Regions from separate parts of the Bradyrhizobium sp. 61 genome, predicted to be linked through region 2. Evidence: riboswitches for the same ligand, from Rfam matches in the RefSeq annotation. Region 2 holds a riboswitch; the other holds the start of a gene.
What was found. Region 2 has a riboswitch for cobalamin ahead of IVB46_RS35490 (TonB-dependent receptor). Riboswitches for the same ligand answer to the same signal wherever they lie in the genome.
Positions count from the first base shown of each region.

Region 1: another riboswitch for cobalamin. It lies ahead of IVB46_RS23080 (TonB-dependent receptor); the one in region 2 lies ahead of IVB46_RS35490 (TonB-dependent receptor).

Region 1 covers NZ_JADPIU010000064.1:267,899-279,295, forward strand. Annotated here, with positions in the region: gene IVB46_RS23055 (PLP-dependent aminotransferase family protein) at 1-618, opposite strand, end outside; gene IVB46_RS23060 (NAD-dependent succinate-semialdehyde dehydrogenase) at 771-2,204, opposite strand; gene hydA (dihydropyrimidinase) at 2,384-3,793, opposite strand; gene IVB46_RS23070 (aspartate/glutamate racemase family protein) at 3,805-4,545, opposite strand; gene IVB46_RS23075 (PepSY domain-containing protein) at 4,666-6,087, opposite strand; gene IVB46_RS23080 (TonB-dependent receptor) at 6,100-8,472, opposite strand; cobalamin riboswitch at 8,587-8,789, opposite strand; gene IVB46_RS23085 (histidine phosphatase family protein) at 8,861-9,433, shown strand; gene cobT (nicotinate-nucleotide--dimethylbenzimidazole phosphoribosyltransferase) at 9,440-10,492, opposite strand; gene cobF (precorrin-6A synthase (deacetylating)) at 10,503-11,252, opposite strand; gene IVB46_RS23100 (energy-coupling factor ABC transporter permease) at 11,299-11,397, opposite strand, start outside.
Region 2 covers NZ_JADPIU010000084.1:437,624-449,020, reverse strand. Annotated here, with positions in the region: gene IVB46_RS35520 (MIP/aquaporin family protein) at 1-216, shown strand, start outside; gene arsC (arsenate reductase (glutaredoxin)) at 213-632, shown strand; gene IVB46_RS35510 (efflux RND transporter permease subunit) at 711-3,881, opposite strand; gene IVB46_RS35505 (efflux RND transporter periplasmic adaptor subunit) at 3,878-5,311, opposite strand; gene IVB46_RS35500 (FixH family protein) at 5,396-5,788, opposite strand; gene IVB46_RS35495 (hypothetical protein) at 5,891-6,256, opposite strand; cobalamin riboswitch at 6,488-6,696, shown strand; gene IVB46_RS35490 (TonB-dependent receptor) at 6,896-9,244, shown strand; gene IVB46_RS35485 (GFA family protein) at 9,383-9,790, shown strand; gene IVB46_RS35480 (Cj0069 family protein) at 9,951-11,030, shown strand; gene IVB46_RS35475 (TRAP transporter large permease subunit) at 11,170-11,397, opposite strand, start outside.

The DNA.
Region 1 (11,397 bases), on a different contig from region 2:
ATCAAGCGCGCCCGATGTGCCTGAGGTGACGACGACCTCTTCCGGCGAGCAGACGAGCCCGCGCACCGAGCCGAGGAAGTTCGCGATCTCGCTCCGCAAGCGCGGATGGCCTTCCGAGGGAAGATCGAGACACTCCTGCTCTCTTGGATTTTGCCAGGTCTGGCGCAGCAGGCGCGACCAGTCCTTGAATGGGAAGGTCGAGATGTCAGGCGCCCCCGGGCTGAATTCCGAGGGCCAGTTGGTCTCGTAGTCGAAGGCAAGCAGCGAGCGCCAGCGCTCCGACATATGGGCGGGCTTGGGCGCGCGCGATGTAGCGGATGCGGGCTCCACATGCGGTGTCGTAACGGACGCCACCATGACGCTGCCGCGCGGCATCGATTCAAGATAGCCCTCGGCGTAGAGCAGATCCCAGGCGGTCAACACCACCGTGCGCGAGCAGCCCAATTCGCGCGCGATCTCCCGGGATCCCAGAAATTGCGTTCCAGCCGGAAAGACGCCGCGCAAAATGCCGTCGCGGATGTGCGCCGCGATCTGCAGATGCAGCGGCACGGCCGAATTCCGGTCGATATGCATCCCGGCAAGGGACACGCGCTTGCTCGGGTGACGGCTGTTGTCCATGTCTCGCCCGTCAGGCAACGCAGGTCTATCCACCGTCATTCCGGGGCGCGCCGCTTGGCGCGAGCCCGGAATCCATTTGTCTGCATCACGTGTTGCGCGATGGATTCCGGGGTCGCGCTTCGCGCGCCCCGGAATGACAACGCGACTTTTCTTTACGCGCTCGCCTGCGTCACGAACTTCGTGTTGAGATAACCCTCGATCGCCTCGAGGCCGCCCTCGGAGCCGTAGCCAGAATCCTTGATGCCGCCGAACGGCACTTCCGGCAACGCGAGGCCATGGTGGTTGATCGAGACCATGCCGCTCTCGATGTCGGAGCCGATCGCCTGCATCGTCTTGGTCGAGGTCGTGTAGGCATAGGCCGCAAGGCCGTAAGGCAGGCGGTTCGCCTCGGCCACCACCTCGTCATAGCTGCGGAACGAGGTGATCGGGGCAAGCGGTCCGAACGGCTCCTCGTTCATGATGCGGGCATCGCGCGGCACGTCGGTGATCACAGTCGGCTCGAAGAAGAAGCCTTCGTTGCCGATGCGTTTGCCGCCGGCCTGGACCTTGGCGCCGCGCTGGACAGCATCGGAGACCAGACCTTCCATGGCGTCGACGCGTCGCGGGTTTGCCAGCGGGCCCATGCGGGTGTCCTTGTCGAGGCCGTTGCCGACCTTGAGGCTCTTGGCGGCCGCGACGAACTTGTCGACGAAGGGCTGATACACGCTCTCATGCACCAGGAAGCGCGTCGGCGAGACGCAGACCTGGCCGGCATTGCGGAACTTGTTGGCCGAGAGAATCTTGGCGGCGTTGTCGAGGTCCGCGTCCGCGAACACGATCGCCGGCGCGTGGCCGCCGAGCTCCATGGTGACGCGCTTCATGTGCAGGCCCGCGAGTGCGGCCAGATGCTTGCCGACCGCGGTCGAGCCCGTGAAACTGATCTTGCGGATGATCGGGTGCGGAATGAGATATTCCGACACTTCCGACGGCACGCCGAACACCAGCTGGACGACGCCGGCCGGAATGCCCGCGTCGGCATAGGCGCGCACCAGCTCCATGCAGCTTGCAGGCGTCTCTTCCGGGCCCTTGACGATGATCGAGCAGCCGGCGGCAAGCGCGGCCGAGATCTTGCGGACCGCCTGGTTGATCGGGAAATTCCAGGGCGTGAACGCGGCGACCGGGCCGACCGGCTCCTTGGTCACGAGCTGGGAGACGTTGCCCATCCGCGGCGGCACGATGCGGCCATAGGCGCGGCGGGCTTCTTCCGAGAACCAGTCGATGAGGTCGCCGGCGAGCATGGTCTCGCCCTGCGCTTCCACGACCGGCTTGCCCTGCTCCATGGTCATCACGGGTGCGATCTCGGCGGCGCGCGAGCGGATGATGTCGGCGGCCTTGCGCATCAGCTTGTAGCGGTCGAACGGCGAAGTCTTTCGCCAGATCTCGAAGCCGGCCTTGGCGGCCTCCAGCGCGCGGTCAAGGTCCTGGCGCGACGCGTGCGGGGTCTTGCCGATCGGCTGGCCGGTGGCGGGGTTGAGGATGTCCTCCGACTTGCCGGAGGTGCCGTCGGTCCACTCGCCGGCGATGAACATCTGAACTTTCGGGTACATCCCTGGTGTCTCCTGCATGATTTCGGCGGCGATCAGCATTGGCGCCCGGTCGCCTAACAAGTGGGCGCAGAGCTACACCGAAAGGCGGCCGGCGAAAAGGGATCAATGATGTCGCAGCAGCGCGAGGATGGTATGCGCAACAGACGACATGGCGTCGTCCCGATGCGATTATTTTTCCGTCACACCAGGCTCGACTTGCCGCGGCTGAGCACCTCGCCCGCACCCTTGTCGCCGACGATCCTGCCCTTCTCGTACACCACGCGGCCCCGCGCGATGGTGGTGACGGGCCAGCCGGTGACGTCGAAGCCTTCCCACGGCGTATAGTCCGCGCCGTGGTGCAGGTCGGCCTGCCGGATCGGCTTCTTCAATTTGGGATCCCATAGAACGACGTCGGCGTCGAAGCCGACGCCGATCGAGCCCTTGCGCGGATAGAGCCCGTAGATCCGCGCATGGTTGGTCGCGGTCAGCTCGACGAATTTCTGCAAGCTGATCCGTCCCTTCGAGACGCCCTCCGAGAACAGGATCGGCAGCCGGGTCTCGACGCCGGGAATGCCGTTCGGCACCCAGCGGAACGAGGTGCGGGAATTCGGCGCCAGCTTACCCTTGGGATCGTCGTAGCGGAACGGGCAGTGATCGGACGAGAAGGTCTGGAACACACCGGTGGTGATGCCTTCCCAGATCGCCTGCTGGCTTTCGGCATCGCGCGGCGGCGGCGAGCAGACATACTTTGCGCCTGACATGTCCATGTTCAGGCCCTTCATGTCGTCGGCCGTCAGCGTGATGTATTGCGGACAGGTCTCGGCATGCACCGGCAGTCCGCGCTGCTGGGCCCAGCGCACCTGCTCCATCGCCTCGCGCCCGGAGACGTGGACGATCATGATGGGAACGCCGATCACCTCGGCATGGCTGATGGCGCGATGCGTCGCCTCGCGCTCGACGGCCTGCGGCCGCGACACGCCGTGATAATAGGGCGCGATGTGGCCCTCGCGTTCGAGCTTGGCGGTGAGGAAACGGATCGCGTCGTAGCCCTCGCAATGGACCATGACCAGCGCCTCCTCGCGGCGCGCGACGTCGAACACTTCCAGCAACTGCTTGTCGCTGAGCACGAGGTCGTCATAGGTCATGAACACCTTGAACGAGGTGTAGCCGTCCTTGACGAGAGCCGGCAGCTCCTGCCCGAGCACGACCGCGGTGGGGTCGGAGATGATGAGGTGGAAGGCGGTATCGATGTAGCATTCGCCCTCGGCGAGCTTGCGGTAGTTCTCGACGCAGGTGCGCAGCGACGTCCCCTTCTCCTGGAGCGCGAAGGGCAGCACCATGGTGTTGCCGCCGGCCGCCGCCGCGCGCGTTGCCGAAGCAAAATCGTCGGCCATCACCACGTCGGAGCCGGAGGCCTGGGAGATGTGAACATGGCTGTCAATCCCGCCCGGCAGCGCCAGCAGACCTGTCGCGTCGATTTCGCGCGCCGCACCTTCAATGCGGTCGGCGATGTTGACGATGCGTCCGTCGCGAATGCCGATATCGGCGCGAAACTCGTCGCTGGCCGTCACGATGGTGCCGCCGCGAATGGCGAGATCGAGCTGCGTCACAGGCGTCTCCGTCACTTGATGATCGCTGATGTCTGGAAGATCCGGCCCCACGCCGCAAGGGCCGCGATGTCGCCACCGGCGAGTTCGAGCGTCCGCCACAACGTGACCGCGACCGAGTCCAGCACGGCGATGCCCAACTCCCGTTCGAGCGAGGCCGCCAGCGCGGCGCCGTCGAGATTGGTGCAGAGAATGACGACGGCATCGGCGCCGTCCGCCGCGACCGCGCGGATCATGTCGGCGATCGTCGCGGGCGTGACCTCACCGAAGGAAAAGTTATCGCGCAGGCCGAGATGCCGCTCGGCGTGAGGGGCGATCCCCTCCTCGACCCAGACATCGCCGATCCGCCGTTGCACGTCGTCCGTATAGGGTGGAACCAGGCCGACGCGTCCGGCGCCGAGCGCGCGGACGGCGTCGATGCAGGCGAGCGTCGAGGTCGTCGCCGGGATTCCGGTCCGCGCCGCGATCGCCTCGCACAGGCTCCGGTCGCGGCCGGTACCGAGCCAGCTCGCCGACGTGCCGTTCCAGGCAATGGCATCGACCCTGGCATCCGCCAGCAGATCCGCCGCCGGCAGCATCACCGAGGCGTCGAACTGATTCAGCGCCGCGGCATCGAGCGCGATCTCGGTAACGCGGAAGCGCGAGAAATGAGCGGTGACGCCGGCCACGCCATGCAGCATGGAATTGGTGACGGGCTCCAGCACCGAGTTGGACGATGGGGTCATCATGCCGAGGCGCTTGCGCTGAATTGACATCGATCACGATCGCCCCATTGAGAGAGCGCACCGCTGCGCCCCTCGGACGATCATCCGCGCCTGCCATCGCCCGCGCAACCCGCAATTTGCATGGCGCATATGATTTGTTCGATACGCAGCTCAAGCCGCGAAGGTCGACCGCAAGCGCCGCCAGCCGATGACAATGCCAGTGACGGAAAATGCCAGCCCTAGCAAGCAGAGCCCGACGACCAGGATATCGCGCAGACGCGGATGCGCCATGAGAACGGGAAAATCGAGCGTGTGAAGCGCGCTATAGAACCAGCGATAGGCCCGCCGCGAGGCATCCAGTCTTTGCAGCACGCGGCCGTCGGCACCGTCGATGTCGAACCAGAGGTCGCCGCATCGGGAGCGATAGACGGGCGCTCCGGGGACAACGGAGTGCGCGGGATAGTCGTCATTGTCGGCCAGAACGGATGGGTCGCCACAGCCCGGCGCAAGGCGCGTCGTCAGGTCATGGACATCCTTCTCGCCGAGGAATGCCACCTGCCGGCTGCGGATCGCCTCCCCCGTTTTGGTCAAGGTCTGACTGGCAAGGCCAGTCCGGTCGCGCCGGTAGACAACACCGTTGACTGCGAACCATTCGACTTCGCGAGCCGACGGCTGACCGACCGGTGGGGCCGTCGTCCAGTCAGGCGCGGCATACACCACGCCCGCTTCGGTCGGGGTCAGCTCCCCGCGCGAGAACAGCCGGCCGTGATCCATCGAGAGCCAGCCACTGAAACTCCAGGTCAGCACGAAAACGGTCGCGACGAGACCAATGATGTGATGCAGTGCGTGCCAGCCGCGATAAGGCGACGAGACCCGACGCCCTCGAATCCTGATCCTGATAATTCCGAGCACCGCGCCGAACGTCGCGGCGATAAAAGCCACCAGCGACAATGTCGAGACCACCTGATCCCAAAGGGACCAGTTGCTCCTCAGGACCGTCGGATAGATCCAGTGCAGGACGCTGCCGGCCCAATTCCACCCGCGCTCGCTGCGGGTCGTATCCAGCACGACTTCGCCGCTGCGCGAGGAGACATAGACCTCGGTTCCGGCCGCATCGCCAAGAGCGACGCGCAACAGAGGCCGGTGTCGATCAAAGCCGTTGGGTACGCTCCATTGATCATAATCCGCGCCCGAAATCATCGCCGCCCGCGCGGCATCGAGCGCGCGTTGCCGGGCATGATCCCGCGCGATACCGACCGCGACGTCGGCGGACGTCACCGATGCACCCCGTCCGTCGGAGGCATGGACCGCGCCCACACGCGACCGGTCCGACACGACATAGACCGGCCCGTCGCTCCGCTGGACCAGGCGAACGCGCGTGGCGTCCGCGATCTCGCTCGCGGCGACGGCATCCGCGACCGTAATCCTCACCTCTCCGCGATCAACCGGCGTAAGTCCGGAAAAGCGCTCCGCCTCCGTCAATGACGGAAACGGGACGAAGTGCATCACGATTCCGCTCGCGAACCACATCGCGAACAGCAGGCAGAACGCGATCCCGAGCCAGCGATGCAGCAGCACGATCGCGTTCATCATGTGGTCAGCGCCCTACCATTTGAACGCGGCCGAGAGCTCATAGGTCCTGGGCGCGCCGAGCAGGATCTGGTCGGGATAGAACGGATCGCCCCAGATCGCGTAGCGCTTGTCGGTGATGTTGCGCACGCGGAAGCCCAGACGGGCCTGGTCGACCGCGTTGAACACCGTCTTCGGGATGTCGACGAAGGCGTAGACGTCGGCGACGGTGTAGGCCTTCATCGTCACGACGTTGGCATCGGTGTTGTAGCGGTCACCGACATAGCGGCCCGTGATGCCGAGCTCCACCGGCCAGGGCGTGAAGAACCGGTACGACGCACCGGCATTGGCCACGACACGCGGCACGTTCGGCGGCGTGTTGCCGGAGAACGAACCACCGGCAAAATTGTAGTCGGCATAGCGTGCATCGACATAGGCGATGTTGCCCCAGAGCCGCAGGGGCTCGATCGGGCGCACGGCCGCGGCGAGCTCGACGCCCTTCGACTCCTGCCGTCCCGCGATGTTGAGCTGCATGCCGCCAGCCGCCGCATAGACGTTCTTGCGCTGGATATCGTAGGCCGAGAACGACCATTCCGCCCTGTTGTTCCACAACAGATGCTTGACGCCCGTCTCATAGGTGCGCGAGGTCGTCAGGTCGAGCGGCTGGGCTGGCCCAAGCAGGAAGATGTTGTTGGCTGAGACGTCGGCGCCGGTGGCGTACTGGCTGAAGAAGGTCACGCCGGGAACGGCGTCCCAGGTGTAGCCGATGCGCCCCGTCACTGGTGCCCAGGACTTCGAGAACGGGAAGTTCGCCTTTTCCAGCCCGGCGGCGTCGGTCGAGTTGCGGTCAAGCCCGATATGCTCGACGCGGAGGCCGCCGACCAGCGCGAAGGTTCGCGTGAGCTTCACCCGGTCCTCGAACGACAGCGCCTCGTTGTCGATGCGCGCGGTCTGCTGCTGCGTCGTGAGCAGGCCGTAAAGGCCACGGTCGGGATTGACGAGCGAAACGTAATCGTCCGGGAAGTTGGCCGCGCCTGGCCTGACGAAATCGAGATAGCTGGACGAAAGTGTCGTGACCAGGCGGTTGTCGAAGCCTGCGATATTAGCGTCCCAAATCAGGTCGGTAATGTTGCCGACAAGGCGTTGGCTATGTGCAACATAGAAGCGCTCGCGATCGACCATGTTCGAGTTGGGCAGGCCCGTACTGGCATTGAAAGCCTCGATCTCGTTGTTGAACCAGGTACGCTCCGCGCCATAGGCATAGGCTTGGCTCTTCAGCGTCAGGTCAGGCGCCAGCTTCAGTTCGAAGCCGCCGCGCAGCCACACCTCTTGTGCCACGTTGCGGTTGTCGAGAACGTTGTAATTGGTGTTGAAGGTACGATCGTCGATCGTGATCGCACCGAGATTCGTTTTGTTGAAGTTCGAGACGTAATTGCCCGAAACAATGCCGCTCGTCGCATGCGAACCGCTGAAGGCGATCGGTACTAGCGGTGCGCCCCAATAGGCCTTCGAGCGATCTTCCCGGTACTCGATCGCGCCCCATATCTTGAGGCTGTCGGAGATGCGGTAATTGAGCTGACCGGACACATCCAGCGTCTTGGTATTGGTGTCGTCGGCAAAGCCATTGAGCGAGGCGCGGCTGATGTCGAAGCGGTAGTCCAGCCCCTGCAAATTGGTGCTGCCGCCCGAACCGTAGTGGACGCCGAACGAGTTGAGCGAATCCCAGGAAAAGTCAGCCTCATTCCGGATCGGCCCGGTGTGTGGCTGCTTCGTGATCAAGTTGATTGCGCCACCGGCGGCACCTTCGCCCGACATCAGCGAGGCCGGACCTTTCAAAAATTCCACGGCTGCGAGATTGGCCGTATCCGTGATCCGCGAGGTCATGTTCTGCGGACCGATCTTGATGCCGTTGTAGAGCATGTTGATCTGGCTGTTGGTGAAGCCACGCATGGAGAAAGCCGCGGGCTCGGCCGGATTGTCGCCCGAGGTGACACCGACCGCGCCCTGCGCAACCTCCGACACGGTGCGATAGCCCTGCTCCCGCATGGTCGCGGCCGAGATGACTTCGACGGTCGCGGGTGTCTCCTGCACGGTCAGGCCGAGGCGCGAGGCGCTCTCGGCAACCACATTGGTGTTGAGCGGCGTCTGCGCCGCCGCGGTCGGCACGACGGGCTTGGCCGCGGCCGATGCGGCCGCGGGCCTGCGCGATGCTGCGCGGCGTGGGCTCTGCGCGTCCCGGGCCGCCGGCTTTGCCGGTTTGCGGGATTGGGCGGGCGACACCTCGACCGGCGGCAGCGGCTCGCGGGCCTGCTGCGCCAGCGCTGCGGGCAGATCGGCGACTGCAAATGAAGTAAGCGCGGCGGAAGCGAGCAGGAAGCAACGCGGTCGTACAAGACGAATGGAAGACACAGTTCGGGACCTCGGTATGACGTCAGTGGCACGTCACAGCGAACCAGGTCCCACCTCCGGCCTTTGAGCCTTCCGATGAAGCCGAATGTCTGTACTCCCCGACCGACATCTTCGCGTGTGACCACGGCTGACGGCAGGTCTCCTGGCTCGCGGGTCAGTACCTTGCATCGCCTTCCCGGGACCGAGATACCCAGTGGCTCGTGACGCAAGATTCGCCGCTTACAGTTGCGGGGGCAGCCGCGGCATTGGGGACAAAATCCCCGCACCGCATTCCCTTTTCATCCCCACTCGGGGAAACCGTCAAAGCCATCTAGGATTACCGACAAGACAGAGTCAATGTGCCGGTGCGACGTTATTACCACAGCGACCAACTTCCTTGGAGATAGGCATGGAAGGCGAGACCTTCCTCTGGCTGATACGGCATGCGCCCGTCGACGGCGTCAAAGGGACGATCCACGCGGCCGACGCGCCCGCCGATCTCGGCGATCGCGTGCAACTGGAGGCGTTGCGGCAGAGGCTTCCGCCAGATGCTGCGAGCTTGGTGAGCCCGGCGCGACGTACGGTTGAGACGGCGCGCGCGCTGGGACTCGAACCCGCGTTGGTGCCCGAATTTGGCGAGCAGGATTTTGGCGACTGGACCGGCCGGCGGCATGACGAACTCGCTGCGACCGGCGGGGAGACCTATGCGCAGTTCTGGAGCGATCCGGCGCACGCGCGGCCGCCGGGCGGCGAAAGTTTTGAGGATCAGGTCGCGCGCGTCCGACTGGGTCTCGCGCAAATCGGCGCCGGCTCCGCAACGCTCGTCGTTCACTCCGGCACCATCCGCGCCGCGCTCTGCATTGCGCTGGATCTGACACCACAAGCGGCCCTACGCTTCGTGATCGATCCGTTGTCACTGACCCGGATCGACCGGCTCGCCACGGGCTGGCGCGTCATCGCGGTCAATCAGCGCGCGGCTTGAGCCGGATCAGGCCGGGCGATCCGGCACATTGGCCTGCGCGAAGGTCGCCATGTCGTTGTGAAGGCTGCACGCGAGCCGCACCAGTGGCAGCGAGATGGCCGCACCCGATCCTTCGCCGAGCCTGAGATCGAGGCTGATCAACGGCTGCACGTTCAGCGCACGCAGCACCAGCCGATGCCCCTGCTCCGCCGATTGATGCGACGGCAGCAGGAATGGCTGGCACGACGGGTTCAGCCGCACCGCCGCCAGCGCTGCCACCGATACGATGAAGCCATCGATCAACACGGGAATGCGGGCTTGCGCAGCCGCAATGATGGCGCCGCAAATCGCCGCGATTTCGAGGCCGCCGACGGCGCACAGGATCTTTTCCGGCGAAGCGCCTGCAACGCCGCGACGCGCGATCGCAGCGTCGATCACGCGCGCCTTGTGCGCGCGGCCGGCCGCGTCGACGCCGGTACCGCAGCCCGCGATCTCCTCGGCACTGATGCCGAGCAGGCTCGCCGCAATCGCGGCCGACGTCGTGGTATTGCCGATGCCCATCTCGCCGAAGATCAGAAGATCGGGCCTGCTGGCTTCTGCGCGCGCGACTGCGCGCTGACCGGCTTCGAAGGCGAATGCCAGCTCCGTGGGGGTGAGCGCTGCTTCCACGCTGAAGTCGCGCGTGCCGCTGCGCGGCTTGTCGGTGACGATTCCTGCCATCGCCTCCTGCGCCAGCGTACCGGCGTCGACGACCTCAAGGTTTGAGCCAAGCTCACGCGCCAGCACCGAGATCGCGGCACCGCCCGAGGCAAAATTCGCCATCATCGCGATGGTCACTCCTTGCGGATAGGCCGACACGCCCTGCGCGACGATGCCGTGATCGCCGGCGAAGACGATGATCGGCACTCGCGCGGCGCGCGGCTGCTCGGTCGCCTGCAGGCCCGCAAGCTCGACCGCAAGCTGCTCCAGCCGGCCGAGCGCGCCGGCCGGTTTTGTGAGTTGCGCCTGACGCGCGAGCGCCGCCTCGCGATGGACGGCGGAGACATCGGGGCATTTCCGGGTGACCCAATCGGGGAGCATGCTGCCTCGCTTACGGCCTGCGCTTGAGAATGTAGCTGTCCATGATCCAGCCATGCCGTTCGCGCGCATCCTGTCGCGCGGCGACGATGCGCGGGCCGATCTCGGCCAGAACGCCCGACATGACGATCTGATCGGGCATGCCGAGATAAGCGCCCCACCAGATGTTCAGCCCGGCCGGATCGAGCGACTGGAATGCCGTGCTGCCGTCGAGCATCACCACCACGGTATCGACGCCCTGCGGCCAGCCGCCTTCGCGCAAGCGGCGTCCCGTCGTGACCAGGAAAGGCTCGCCGATGTCGTTGAGCGGCAGCGCATGCGCCGCGCACAGCGCCTGGATCGAGGTGATGCCGGGCACGACCTCGATATCAGGCAAGGGATCGAGCCGCCGCGCGATGCGCAGCGAGGAATCATACAGTGAGGGATCGCCCCAGATCAGCAGCGCGACCTTGCCATCATCACCGAGATGGCTGGCGATCGTCTGCGACCAGGCCGCGGCCACGGCCTCGTGCCAATCGTCCACGCCCTTGTGATAATCCGCTTCACCGGCATCGCGCACGGGAAGATCGAACTCGGCAATGCGCGTCGTTTGATTGGTGAGCACATCCGCGCAGATCGTCCGCCTGAGATCTGCGAGATCGGACTTCGCCGTCCCCTTGCGCGGGATCAGGATGAGATCGGCCGCGTTGATGGCTTGAACGGCGGCGCGCGTAAGCTGCCCGGGATCGCCGCAACCGATGCCTATCAGGGAGAGTGTCAGCATCGTGAGTGCGAAGGGCGGCCATCACGGCCGCCCGTTCGCTTGTCTCTCAAGCCGCGTTATGCAAACGCGGGGTAACGAGGCCGGGCGCGGTGACGCCGCGCAGCGACTTCGCCAGCGCCAGCACACCGAGGTCGGCCAGCGGCTC
Region 2 (11,397 bases):
GCCTATTGGTTCACGGCCTCCACGTCGTTTGCAAATCCGGCGGTGGCCATCGCGCGGTCGCTGACAAACACGTTCTCGGGCATTCGTCCGACCGACCTGCCCGGATTCATCCTTGCGGAGCTCTGCGGAGCATTCGCCGGCATGCTGTTGATGAACTGGCTGCTCGGACAGTCGAAGTCGCGCGGCCCTGTCCCAATTGCGGAGACGACCCGATGAACGTCACGATCTACCACAACCCCGATTGCGGCACCTCGCGCAACACGCTGGCGATGATTCGACAGAGCGGCGCGGAGCCCACGGTCATCGAATATCTCAAGACCCCGCCATCGCGCGAAACGCTCAAGCAGCTGATTGCAGCGATGGGCATTCCAGTTCGCGAACTGCTGCGCGAGAAGGGCACGCCGTACAAGGAGCTCGGCCTCGCCGACCCCAAATGGACCGACGACCAGTTGATCGACCAGATGCTCGCGCATCCCATTCTCATCAACCGCCCGATCGTCGTGACCTCGAAGGGCACGCGCTTGTGCCGCCCTTCCGAAGCCGTCGTCGATCTCCTCGACAATCCGGTCGGCCGGTTCGTAAAGGAGGACGGCGAGGTGGTCGAAGCGCGCCAGGCAACTCACCGCCCCTAACGCTCCTCGGTCGGAATCCGCCGCGGGTTTTTCGCGCCGGAACGGAGGTCGCCATGAAGACGACCTCCGCTGCCGAGTCTATTCGGCGGCTTGCGACGCGCGCGCGGTCCATTCGTCAGCGGGAGCCGATCGTTCGCCCGACGGAAGCCCCCGTCCCTTCACCAAGCCGAAAATTGCGGGGATCACGACCAGCGTCAGCAGTGTCGATGACGTCATGCCGCCGATCATCGGCACCGCAATGCGCTGCATGATCTCCGATCCGGCCCCGGTGCTCCACATGATCGGCAGCAGACCGGCCATGATGGCAACCACCGTCATCATCTTGGGCCGCACGCGCTCAACCGCGCCCACCATGATGGCGTCGTGGAGATCCCGGCGCGTCAGTGGCCTCCCCTCGGCGCTGCACCTGGCCTTCACCTCGGCCAGCGCGTGATCGAGGTAGATCAGCATGACGACACCCGTCTCGGCGGCGACGCCTGCGAGCGCGATGAAGCCGACCGCGACGGCAACGGACAGATTGAAGCCGAGCCACCACATCATCCAGATGCCGCCGACCAGCGCGAACGGCAGTGACAGCATCACGATCAGCGTCTCGGTCATCGCCCGGAAGTTCAGGTACAGCAGCAGGAAGATGATCGTGAGCGTCACGGGCACCACGATCTTCAGACGGGCGGCGGCGCGCTGCAGATATTCGTACTGGCCGCTCCACACGACGTAGGTGCCCGCGGGAAACCGGATGCTCTCCGTCACGGCGCGTTGCGCGTCAGCGACGTAGCTTCCGATGTCGCGATCCCGGATGTCGACATAGATGTAGGTCGCAAGCTGGCCGTTCTCCGTCCGGATCGACGTCGGCCCGCGCGCGGGTTCGACCTTCGCCACCTCGCCGAGCGGCACGGCGCCGCCCGACGGCATCGGCACCAGGATATCGCTGGCGATGGCCTTGGGGTTGTCACGAAGGTCGCGCGGATAGCGCATGTTCACGGTGAACCGCTGCCGTCCCTCCACGGTCGTCGTGACCGTCTGACCGCCGAGCGCGGCCGCGATGGTGTCCTGGACGTCCTGGATCAGGATGCCGTAACGGGCGAGCGCCTCACGGTCGGGAACGATCTCGAGATAATAGCCGCCGATGCCGCGCTCGGCGTAGGCCGACGACGTGCCGAGCACGGTCTTGATGACGCGTTCGATCTGCTTCGCGAGCCGGTCGATCTCGGCGAGGTCATTGCCCATGACCTTGACACCGACCGGCGTGCGGATTCCGGTCGAGAGCATGTCGATGCGCGCCTTGATCGGCATGGTCCAGGCGTTGGAGACGCCCGGAAACTGCAACGCCTTGTCCATCTCGGCGATGAGACTGTCGACGGTTACGCCGGAACGCCACTGCTCCTTCGGCTTCAGATTGACGATCGTCTCAAACATCTCGGTCGGGGCGGGATCGGTCGCAGTGGCGGCTCGTCCCGCCTTGCCGTAGACCGAAGCGACCTCCGGGAACGACTTGATGATGCGGTCCTGCAGCTGCATCAGTTCGGCCGCCTTGGTGACCGAAATGCCGGGCAGCGTCGTCGGCATGTAGAGCAGCGTTCCCTCGTTCAGCGCCGGCATGAACTCGGTGCCGAGCTGGCGCGCCGGCCAGATCGTCACCGCAAGCACGACGAGCGAAGCCAGGATGACCAGCGTCTTGGCGCGCAGAACCCCCTTGATCACGGGACGGTAGACCCAGATCAGGAAGCGATTGATGACGTTCCTGCTCTCCGGGACGATCCTGCCGCGGACGAAGATCACCATCAGCGCCGGCACCAGGGTGACGGACAGCAACGCCGCGGCGGCCATCGAGAAGGTTTTCGTGAACGCCAGCGGGCTGAACAATCGGCCCTCCTGCGATTCCAGCGTGAAGATCGGCATGAACGACACGGTGATGATCAGCAGGCTGAAGAACAGCGCGGGGCCGACCTCGGATGCCGCGTCGATCAGAACCTGCACGCGCGACTGGTCGGGCCTCGCCCGTTCGAGGTGCTTGTGTGCGTTCTCGATCATGACGATGGCGGCGTCCACCATGGCGCCGATCGCAATCGCGATGCCACCAAGGCTCATGATGTTCGATCCCAGCCCAAGCAGCTTCATGGCGCCAAACGCCATCAACACGCCCACCGGCAACATCAGGATCGCGACGAGTGCGCTGCGGACATGCAGAAGGAACACGATGCAGACGAGCCCGACGACGATGCTCTCCTCGAACAGGGTATGCTTGAGGGTATCGATGGCCGCGTAGATCAGGTTCGACCGGTCGTAGACCGGCACGATCTCGACCGATTTCGGCAGGCTGCTCGCGATCTCCCTGAAGCGCTTCTTGACGTTTTCGATGACGTCGAGGGCGTTGACGCCGAACCGCTGCAGCACGATGCCGCTTGCGACCTCGCCCTCGCCGTTCAATTCGGCGATGCCGCGCCGCTCGTCTGGCCCGAGCTCGACGTTGGCGACGTCCCGCAGCAGCACCGGGGTGCCATTGCTCGTCTTCAGCACGATGTTGCCGAGATCGTTGATGCTCTTGATATAGCCCTTGCCGCGGATGACGTATTCGAACTCGGAGAGCTCGACGGTGCGGCCGCCGACGTCGGCGTTGCTGGCGCGGATCGCCTCACGTATTTTCTGCATGCTGATGCCGCGGTCGCGCATCCGCTGCGGGTCGAGGACCACGTTGTACTGCTTGACGAAGCCGCCGACGCTGGCGACCTCGGCGACGCCTTCGGCCTTGGCCAGCGCGAATTTCAGATTCCAGTCCTGGATCGTGCGCGTGTCCGCCAGGTTCAATTCCTTCGATACGACGGCGTATTGGTAGACCCAGCCGACGCCGGTCGCGTCGGGCCCGATGGTCGGGGTGACACCGGCGGGAAGCCTGGACGCCGCGCCGTTCAGGAATTCCATGACGCGCGACCGCGCCCAATAGATGTCGGTGCCGTCCTCGAAGATCACATAGACGAAGGAGACGCCAAAGAACGAGAAGCCGCGTACGACCTTCGATTTCGGCACGGTGAGCATCGCCGTCGTCAGCGGATAGGTGACCTGATCCTCGATCACCTGCGGCGCCTGGCCGGGATACTCGGTGTAGACGATGACCTGCGTATCCGAGAGGTCCGGGATCGCATCCAGCGGAAGGTGAACCAGGGCATAGAGGCCGGCGGCGGCCGCGAAGCCGGTCCCGAACAGCACGAGCAGCAGATTGCGCGCCGACCAGGCGATGATGCGGGCGATCATTTGTGATCTCCCGTTGCATTGCCAGGGCCGGCGTCGGAGGCTTGGGACGCCGCCTCGCCAAAACCCTTCAGCGCCGCCTTCAGGTTGCTTTCCGCATCGATCAGGAAGTTGGCGGAGGTCACCACCGCCTCGCCGTCCGCAAGACCCTGGCGCACCTCGACATAGCCGCCGCCGCGACGGCCGAGCTTGACTTCCCGCGGCTCGAAGCGCCCTTCCCCCTTGTCGACGAGGACAGCCTGCCGGCTGCCTGTGTCGAGCACCGCGCTGTCCTGTATCGCCAGGACGGGCGCGGCATCGGCCGTGTCGATGTCGGCATCGACGTACATGTCGGGCAGTAGCACCGCGTCCGGATTGGCGAGCTCGATCCTGATGCGAACGGTGCGCGTGTCGCGGTTCACCTGCGGATAGACGACGGCGATGGTCCCGGTGAAGGTCCGGCCGGGGAAACTGCGCGCGCGCACCGCGACTGACTGCCCCACCGCGATGTTGCCGAGATCGCGCTCGGCCACGTCGACCAGCGCCCAGACCACCGAGGTGTCCGCGATCCGGAACAGAACGTCGCCGGGATTGGCCCGCATCCCTTCGATCGCATTGCGTTCGAGCACGACCCCGTCGCGCGGCGCAGACCAGCGTATGGCGATGGGCGCGGTGTGCGTCTTGTCCATCTCCGCAATGACGGACTCGGGAACGTCGAGATTGACCAGCCGCTGTCGCGAGCCGCGGCCGTACATCTCGACACCGCCGACCGTCTTGGAGGTGATCGTCGCGAGATATTCCGCCGCTGCGGACGCCACCGCCGAACTGTAGATTTCCATCAGCGGCTGGCCGGCCTTCACGCGTGTGCCGGTCGTTACGTCGGCGACCTTCTGCACGAAGCTTTCGGCACGCATCGCGATCACCGACACGCGGCGTTCATCGAGCTGGATCGTGCCGGGCGCCTTCACCGAGACCCGGATCGAGCGCCGCGTGACGGGCTCGGACTTCACGCCCGCGCGTTGGATCTTGCCGGGCGACAGCTTCACCGTGCCGTCGTCGGTGTCGTCGCCTTCGTAAACAGCGACATAATCCATCCCCATCGGATCCTTCTTCGGGACGGTCGACGTGTCGGGCAGCCCCATGGGATTGCGGTAGTAGAGGATTTTTCGCGGCGAAGCCGCCTGCGCCTTCGGTAGCGCCGGCGCGACGGCCGCTCCATCGTCGTCGTAGACCGGCAGATAGTCCCGCCCGCGGTCGTCCTTCTTCGGAGCCGCAGACCAGAGCGGCGCACCGCTTGGATCGCGGTAGTAGAGCGGCGTTCGCTCCGCGGCAGCCGCAGCCGATGATATGTCGGCCTCAGCGAGCCAGCCCGCACCGTTCGAATGCCAGTAGTAGCCGGCCAGGACCAGGCCACCGCCCAGCGCAAGTGCCGTCAGGAGACGCAGCGTTTTCATGTCGTGTATCCGCGCGCCCGGGAGCGCGCGTCCGTGTGAAGGAAAAAGGGGAATGTCGGGCGCCGCCGGGCAGCGCCCGAACGCTCACTTGACCGCCGTGACGATCACCTTGCCGGTGACGGTCTCCGGTTCGCCCTGCACCTTCACGGACAGCGTCATCTGGTAGCGGCCAGCCATGGGCAGGTCCGTCTTGAAGGCGTACACGCCCGGCTCCCTGGACGGCAGCGGCGCGACCGCCGATTCCATCTCGGCCATCCCGTCCGGGGCCATGTCGAGGCGCGTCTTGAAGATGACCGCATCCGGTATCGGCTTGCCGGTCTGCTTGTTCGTCAGGCGAACGGTGAGCGTGACGTCTTCGCCCTTCTTCATCTGCGGAGTGACGGGCTCGAAGGCGTAGTCGCCCGCGCCCGCCATCGCGGCGGAAGCGGCAAGCGAAAGGGTGGCGGCGAGAGCCGCGGTGCTGATTTTGGAAAGCATTGTCCTGTCCTCATGAATTGATCTTTCGCCGTGGCGCGTGAAGCGCGCACGTCAGTCGTCGTCGCGAGCAGACCTGCCGCTCGCGTCTCGGGCTTTGCGAGATCAGATTCGAGGAGGTCGGAAAGGAGGACTGCCGCTGCGGAAGGAAACGACCTGATCCGGGGGAATAGCCATCGTGCTGGCCATGACGGCGAGACGTTCGAACGCCACGGGCCTGACTTCACCGAGCGCGATGATCCCACCGACGCAGCAGAAGCCCATCCCGCACTTGTAGCCGCCGCTATGGGAGCCCGTTCCCTTCATGTCGGGACAACAATCGTCCATCGACATGTCGGCATCGCCGCTCATGTGCATGGCCGCCTGCATGCCATCCGACGACATTGCGAGGTTCGCCGCGGACGCGCCAACCGGCAGCATCGCCAGGGATATGGCGATGGCGACTGCCAGGATGGTACGGACGAACTGCATCAATATCGACTTACCTTGTCGGGCCGGAACTCGGCCTCAGTAGCATATTCGGACACCAAAGGCAGTCATTGATCGTGGTCAAGCGTCCGTTACCCAGGCTCGCACGGAGGCCGGGTTGGACGTTTCGACGCAGCCCCTAGGACTATCGTGCAAAACAGCAACACAAGGCCACCATCGACCGACCGGCCCGTCGAACAGCCCGCGCGGATGTTGACGCGCTCATCCCCTGATGCCAGTTTCGTGATCGGTAGTGTCCGCAAGGACTCTTCAAGGGAATGCGGTGCGTCCACCTCAGTGGGCAATTCCGCGGCTGCCCCCGCAACTGTAGGCGGATAGCCGACGACCAAACGAACCACTGGAGCCCCGCTTGGGCCTCTGGGAAGGTGGTCGAAGGCGATGACCCGCGAGCCAGGAAACCTGCTACCAGCCATGGTCACGCGCGAACGCATTGGGCGGGGTGCCCTGATGTCGGACAAGTAGCCGGTGCATCCGCCGCCTGGGGCGAAGGTGGATGACTAAGGCAACCGCGGTGACGGTTTGTTTGCGTCGCCGCAGAGCGTTGTCGTGCAAAAACTTCATTTCCGTGCTGGCGCAAGGCCAGCGTTATCGCGTGCTTTCCTGATTACTCTGCTCTCGTCGGTGTCCTTGTCGTCCGCGGCGCTCGCGCAAAGCGCGGCGCAGGACAACCGCTCCCGGGAGGTCGGCCCGGTGATCGTGTCGCCGCCTGCGCCGCGACAGGCTCCTGCTGTCAGCCCCGGCACTCAGAAGCAGCGCGCGGCCCGGCGCGCCGCGGGACGCAATCGTGGCGCCCCTGCTGTCGCCGTTCCGGCCACGCAAGCTCCGAGCGGCCCGGTGCAGACGCCGCTCAACACGGCAGCCGTCACCGACGTCGGCTCCCGGCTCGGCATCACGGCGCGCGAGATGCCGGCGACCGTCGAGGTCATCAGTCAGCAGACGATGCAGGACCTGGGCATCCGGACCACGACCGACGTCGCCAAGGCTGCAGTCGGCGTCACCGGCGGCGATGCGCCCGGCGCGCCCGCCATCTTCTCGATGCGTGGCTTTTCCGGCGACCAGATCTCCACGCTCTACAACGGCATCCCGATCGGGCCGTCGACCATGACCGGCCGTCCCATGGACGTGGCTGGCCTCCAGCAGGTCGAGATCATCAAGGGACCGGACTCGCTGGTGGCGGGCCTCGGTGCGACCGGCGGCGCCATCAACTACGTGAACAAGGCGCCGCACACCGGACCAATCGTCAACGACGCCTTCACCTCCTACGATTCCTTCAACGGCTATCGCGCCGGTTACGGATCGGGCGGCAGCACGCTGATCAACGGCCTCGACTACCGCTTCGACATCAGCCATTTCAACAACAAGGGCTTTATCGACGACACCTATTCCAAGCTCAGCAACGTCTCGGGCCAGCTGAACTATCGCGTCAACGAGAACCTGAGGATCTGGGGCGCGACCGAATACAGGCAGGACAACGACCGCTTCTACTGGGGAACGCCGCTGGTGCCGGCGAACGCGCCGGGCATCGTGCCGACGTACGGCGTCGTCTCCGGCCTCTGGAGCAACTATTACCTCGGCGGCGGCACGCCGGTCCCGGTCACCATCGACGCGCGCACGCTGACCACGAACTACAACGTGCTCGACAATCACAGCGGCGCCAACGAGCTCTGGCTGCGCAGCGGCTTTCAATGGGACATCACCAACAACATCTCGCTGAAAAGCCAGGTCTATGGCTATGACGCCCACCGGCACTGGTTCAACAACGAGATCTCGTCGTTCGACCAGACCGTAGGCAATTTCGCAGGCGCGCAGAGCATCTACCGCGAGCGCCTGGCGCTCGATCACGCGCAGCGGCTCTACGGCAACATCACCGACCTCACCGTCAATTCCAATCTCGGCGGAATGGACAATCGCTTCGTCGCCACCGTGGCGGCGAGCAGCAACCAGTTCAACGTCTCGCAGGACACGCTGTTCTTCAATGACTACGTCGACCTCCTCAATCCGGACCGCGGCCTCTACGGCCCGCGCAGCGACGAGAAGATCTACACCCATCTCGACACCGCCTCGCTGTCGTTCGAGGACCGGCTCAAGCTGACCTCGACCTTTGCGCTGATCGGCGGCATCCGTTTTGAGAATATCGAGCTGTCGCGGACCCGCTTCGACGAGAATGGCCTCCTGAAAGCCAACTATCCTTTCTCGAAGACGTTCAATCCGGTCACCGGACGCATCGGCTACACCTGGGACATCGCGCCCGGCGTGATGCTTTACAGCCAGTACGCGACGGCAGCCGACCCGACGGTGGCGAACATCTTCATCCTCAGGCCCACGACGCCGCTGCTGCTCACGACGTCGCGAACCTACGAGACCGGCGTGAAGCTGCTGTCGGCCGACAAGCGCGCGGAGGCCACGTTCTCGGCCTTCGACATCGAGCGCAAGAACGTCTACGTCCCCGAAAGCGGCATCCTCTTCAACGTCGCCGGCAAGATGGCCTCCAAGGGCGTCGAGATTGCCGCCGCGGTCAATCCGGTCGCGGGCCTGAAACTATGGGGCAACGTCGCCTTCGTGCAGTCGCGCTTCATCGACTTCACCTATGTCGACGGCAATGGCGACTTCCAGTCCTATTCGGGCAAGACGCCGCCCAACGTTCCGAACTTCATCGCCAACGCCGGCGCCTCCTATCGCTTCGACACGAAGCTGCCGGTGGAGATCGGCGGCCTCGTCCGTCACGTCGGCGACCGCTTCAACTTCCAGGACAATCTGGTCACGATGGACGCCTACACGATCTTCGACGCATACGCGTTCGTCGACATCCCCAAAGCCTATTTCCCGGGCGTCGACCAGACCCGGATCAGCTTTCGCGTGAGGAACCTGACCAACAAGCTCTACGCGGCCTGGGGCGATCCCGGTTACACCGACCAGATCATCCTGGGCGCGCCACGCAGCTACGAGGTCGCGGCTTCGTTCAAATGGTAGTCGCGGATCACCTTGCCCGCGCCGTGGCGGGAGTTGTCACGCGACAGTAGGACGCAATCGCAAATCGATTGCGCCGTTGAAGCCGCAGGTCTCGAGAGCTATCGATCAACGAAACCTCGCTTCCATCGGGAGGAACGCATGAGCACCATCACCGGCGGTTGTCACTGCGGCGCGATCCGCTATCAGGTCGAGGGCGAAGCGATCGTGCACGCGCTGTGTCACTGCCGCGATTGCAGGCTTCACGCGGGCGCTCCCGTCGTCGGCTGGACGATGTACGCGGACGATGCCGTCAAGGTGACCAAGGGCGAGCCCAAGGTGTATCACTCCTCGGAACATGCCCGGCGGCACTTTTGCGGCGACTGCGGAACCGGCCTGTTTTATGTCAATGCCGACATGTTGCCCGGGGTCATCGACGTCCAGAGCGCGACCTACGACGATCCCGATGCCGTACCGGCGACGATGCACATCCAGGTCGCAGAGCGCCTTGGATGGATGGAGCGTGCGCACGAACTGCCGACATTCGACCGCTATCCTCCGCCACCGTAGCGGCGCGCGCGAAGCGTTCGCCATCTGGATGGAACCGCACAAACACCATCTTGCAACGGCCGGACGATCTCACGTAGATTGATCGGCGTGGGGACGAAGCAGACTCCCCGTGAGACCTCGGTCCAAGCTCTGCGCAGCACGCCATTCGTGGAGCTTGCGCATGGATACCGAACGCCACCCTCCTCTCCGCCCTACCGTTGCCATCCTCTCCCGCGGCGACGCTGCCGCGCGCCGGGACACGACGGCACAAAACAGCCGCTTCGTCCGCGTTTTCGAAGCACTCGCCGCGGTCGGCATCGAAGCCCGGCCGGTGATCTACGACGAGATCTTCGCCGACGCCGTCCGCGATCAACTGCTCGCCGTCGATGGCGTGCTCGTCTGGGTCGATCCGATCCATCAGGGCAAGACGCGCGAGGCCCTCGACCCGCTGCTGCGCGACGTTGCGGCGCAAGGGCCATGGGTGAGCGCACATCCCGACGTGATCCTGAAGATGGGCGTCAAGGACGTGCTCTACCGAACGCGTCATCTTGGCTGGGGAGCCGACACGCATCGCTATGACACCGCCGCAAGCTTCCGCGCCGAATTTCCTTCGCGCCTTCAGGCGAACGGTCCGCGCGTGCTCAAGCAAAATCGCGGCAATGGTGGCCAAGGGGTGTGGAAGGTGGAGGCCCTGCCCAACGCGGACGCCATGGTTCGCGTGCTGCATGCCCAACGCGGCAGCCTGCCCGAGGACATGACGCTCGATGCCTTGCTCGCCCGCTGCGAACCGTATTTCGGATGGGGCGGCTGCATCATCGACCAGGCGTTCCAACCCCGCCTGCCCGACGGCATGATCCGCTGCTACATGAGCGGCGCCAAGGTCGCGGGCTTCGGGCATCAATTGATCAAGGCCCTGATCCCGCCGCCGCCGGAAGGCCCCGACGCACCCGAGGCGCAGCCGGGCCCACGGATCATGCACGGACCCGATGCTTCGCAATTCCAGGCGCTCCGAAGATCGATGGAGGACGAATGGACGCCACAGCTGATGGACACGCTCGGCATCGACGAACCATCGCTGCCGGTGATCTGGGACGCGGACTTCCTGTACGGGCCCCGCAACGCCGCCGGTACCGACACCTACGTCCTGTGCGAAATCAACGCGAGCTCCTGCTTTGCGATTCCCGACGACGCGCCGGCGGCAATCGCCCGAACGGTGAAGCACCGCTTGCTCCGGACTCAGGCAGTGCGTTCGGGCGCATAACGCGGAACACTAGGCCGGCAGCCGTGCTGTGACGTCGTCCGATATTTCCGTGCACAACGGGCGGCGTTGACGAGGCCCGTGGTGGCGCGATCAACGCGCCCCGCACCGGGCAGCGCTGACGGGCCCGCGCCACCTCACGTCACAGGAAGCCGGTCGATATCCACGGTATCGCGGCAACCACGAGCGTGCCGATCAGCAAGGCCACGATATAGCCGACGATCGGCTTGATGCCTTCGTCGGGACTGATGCGGCTGATGGCGCAGGCCGCATAGTAGCCGACGCCGAACGGCGGGGCGAACAGACCGATGCCCATGGCGAGAACGACGACCATCGCGTAATGCACCTCGTGCACCCCGACCTGACGGGC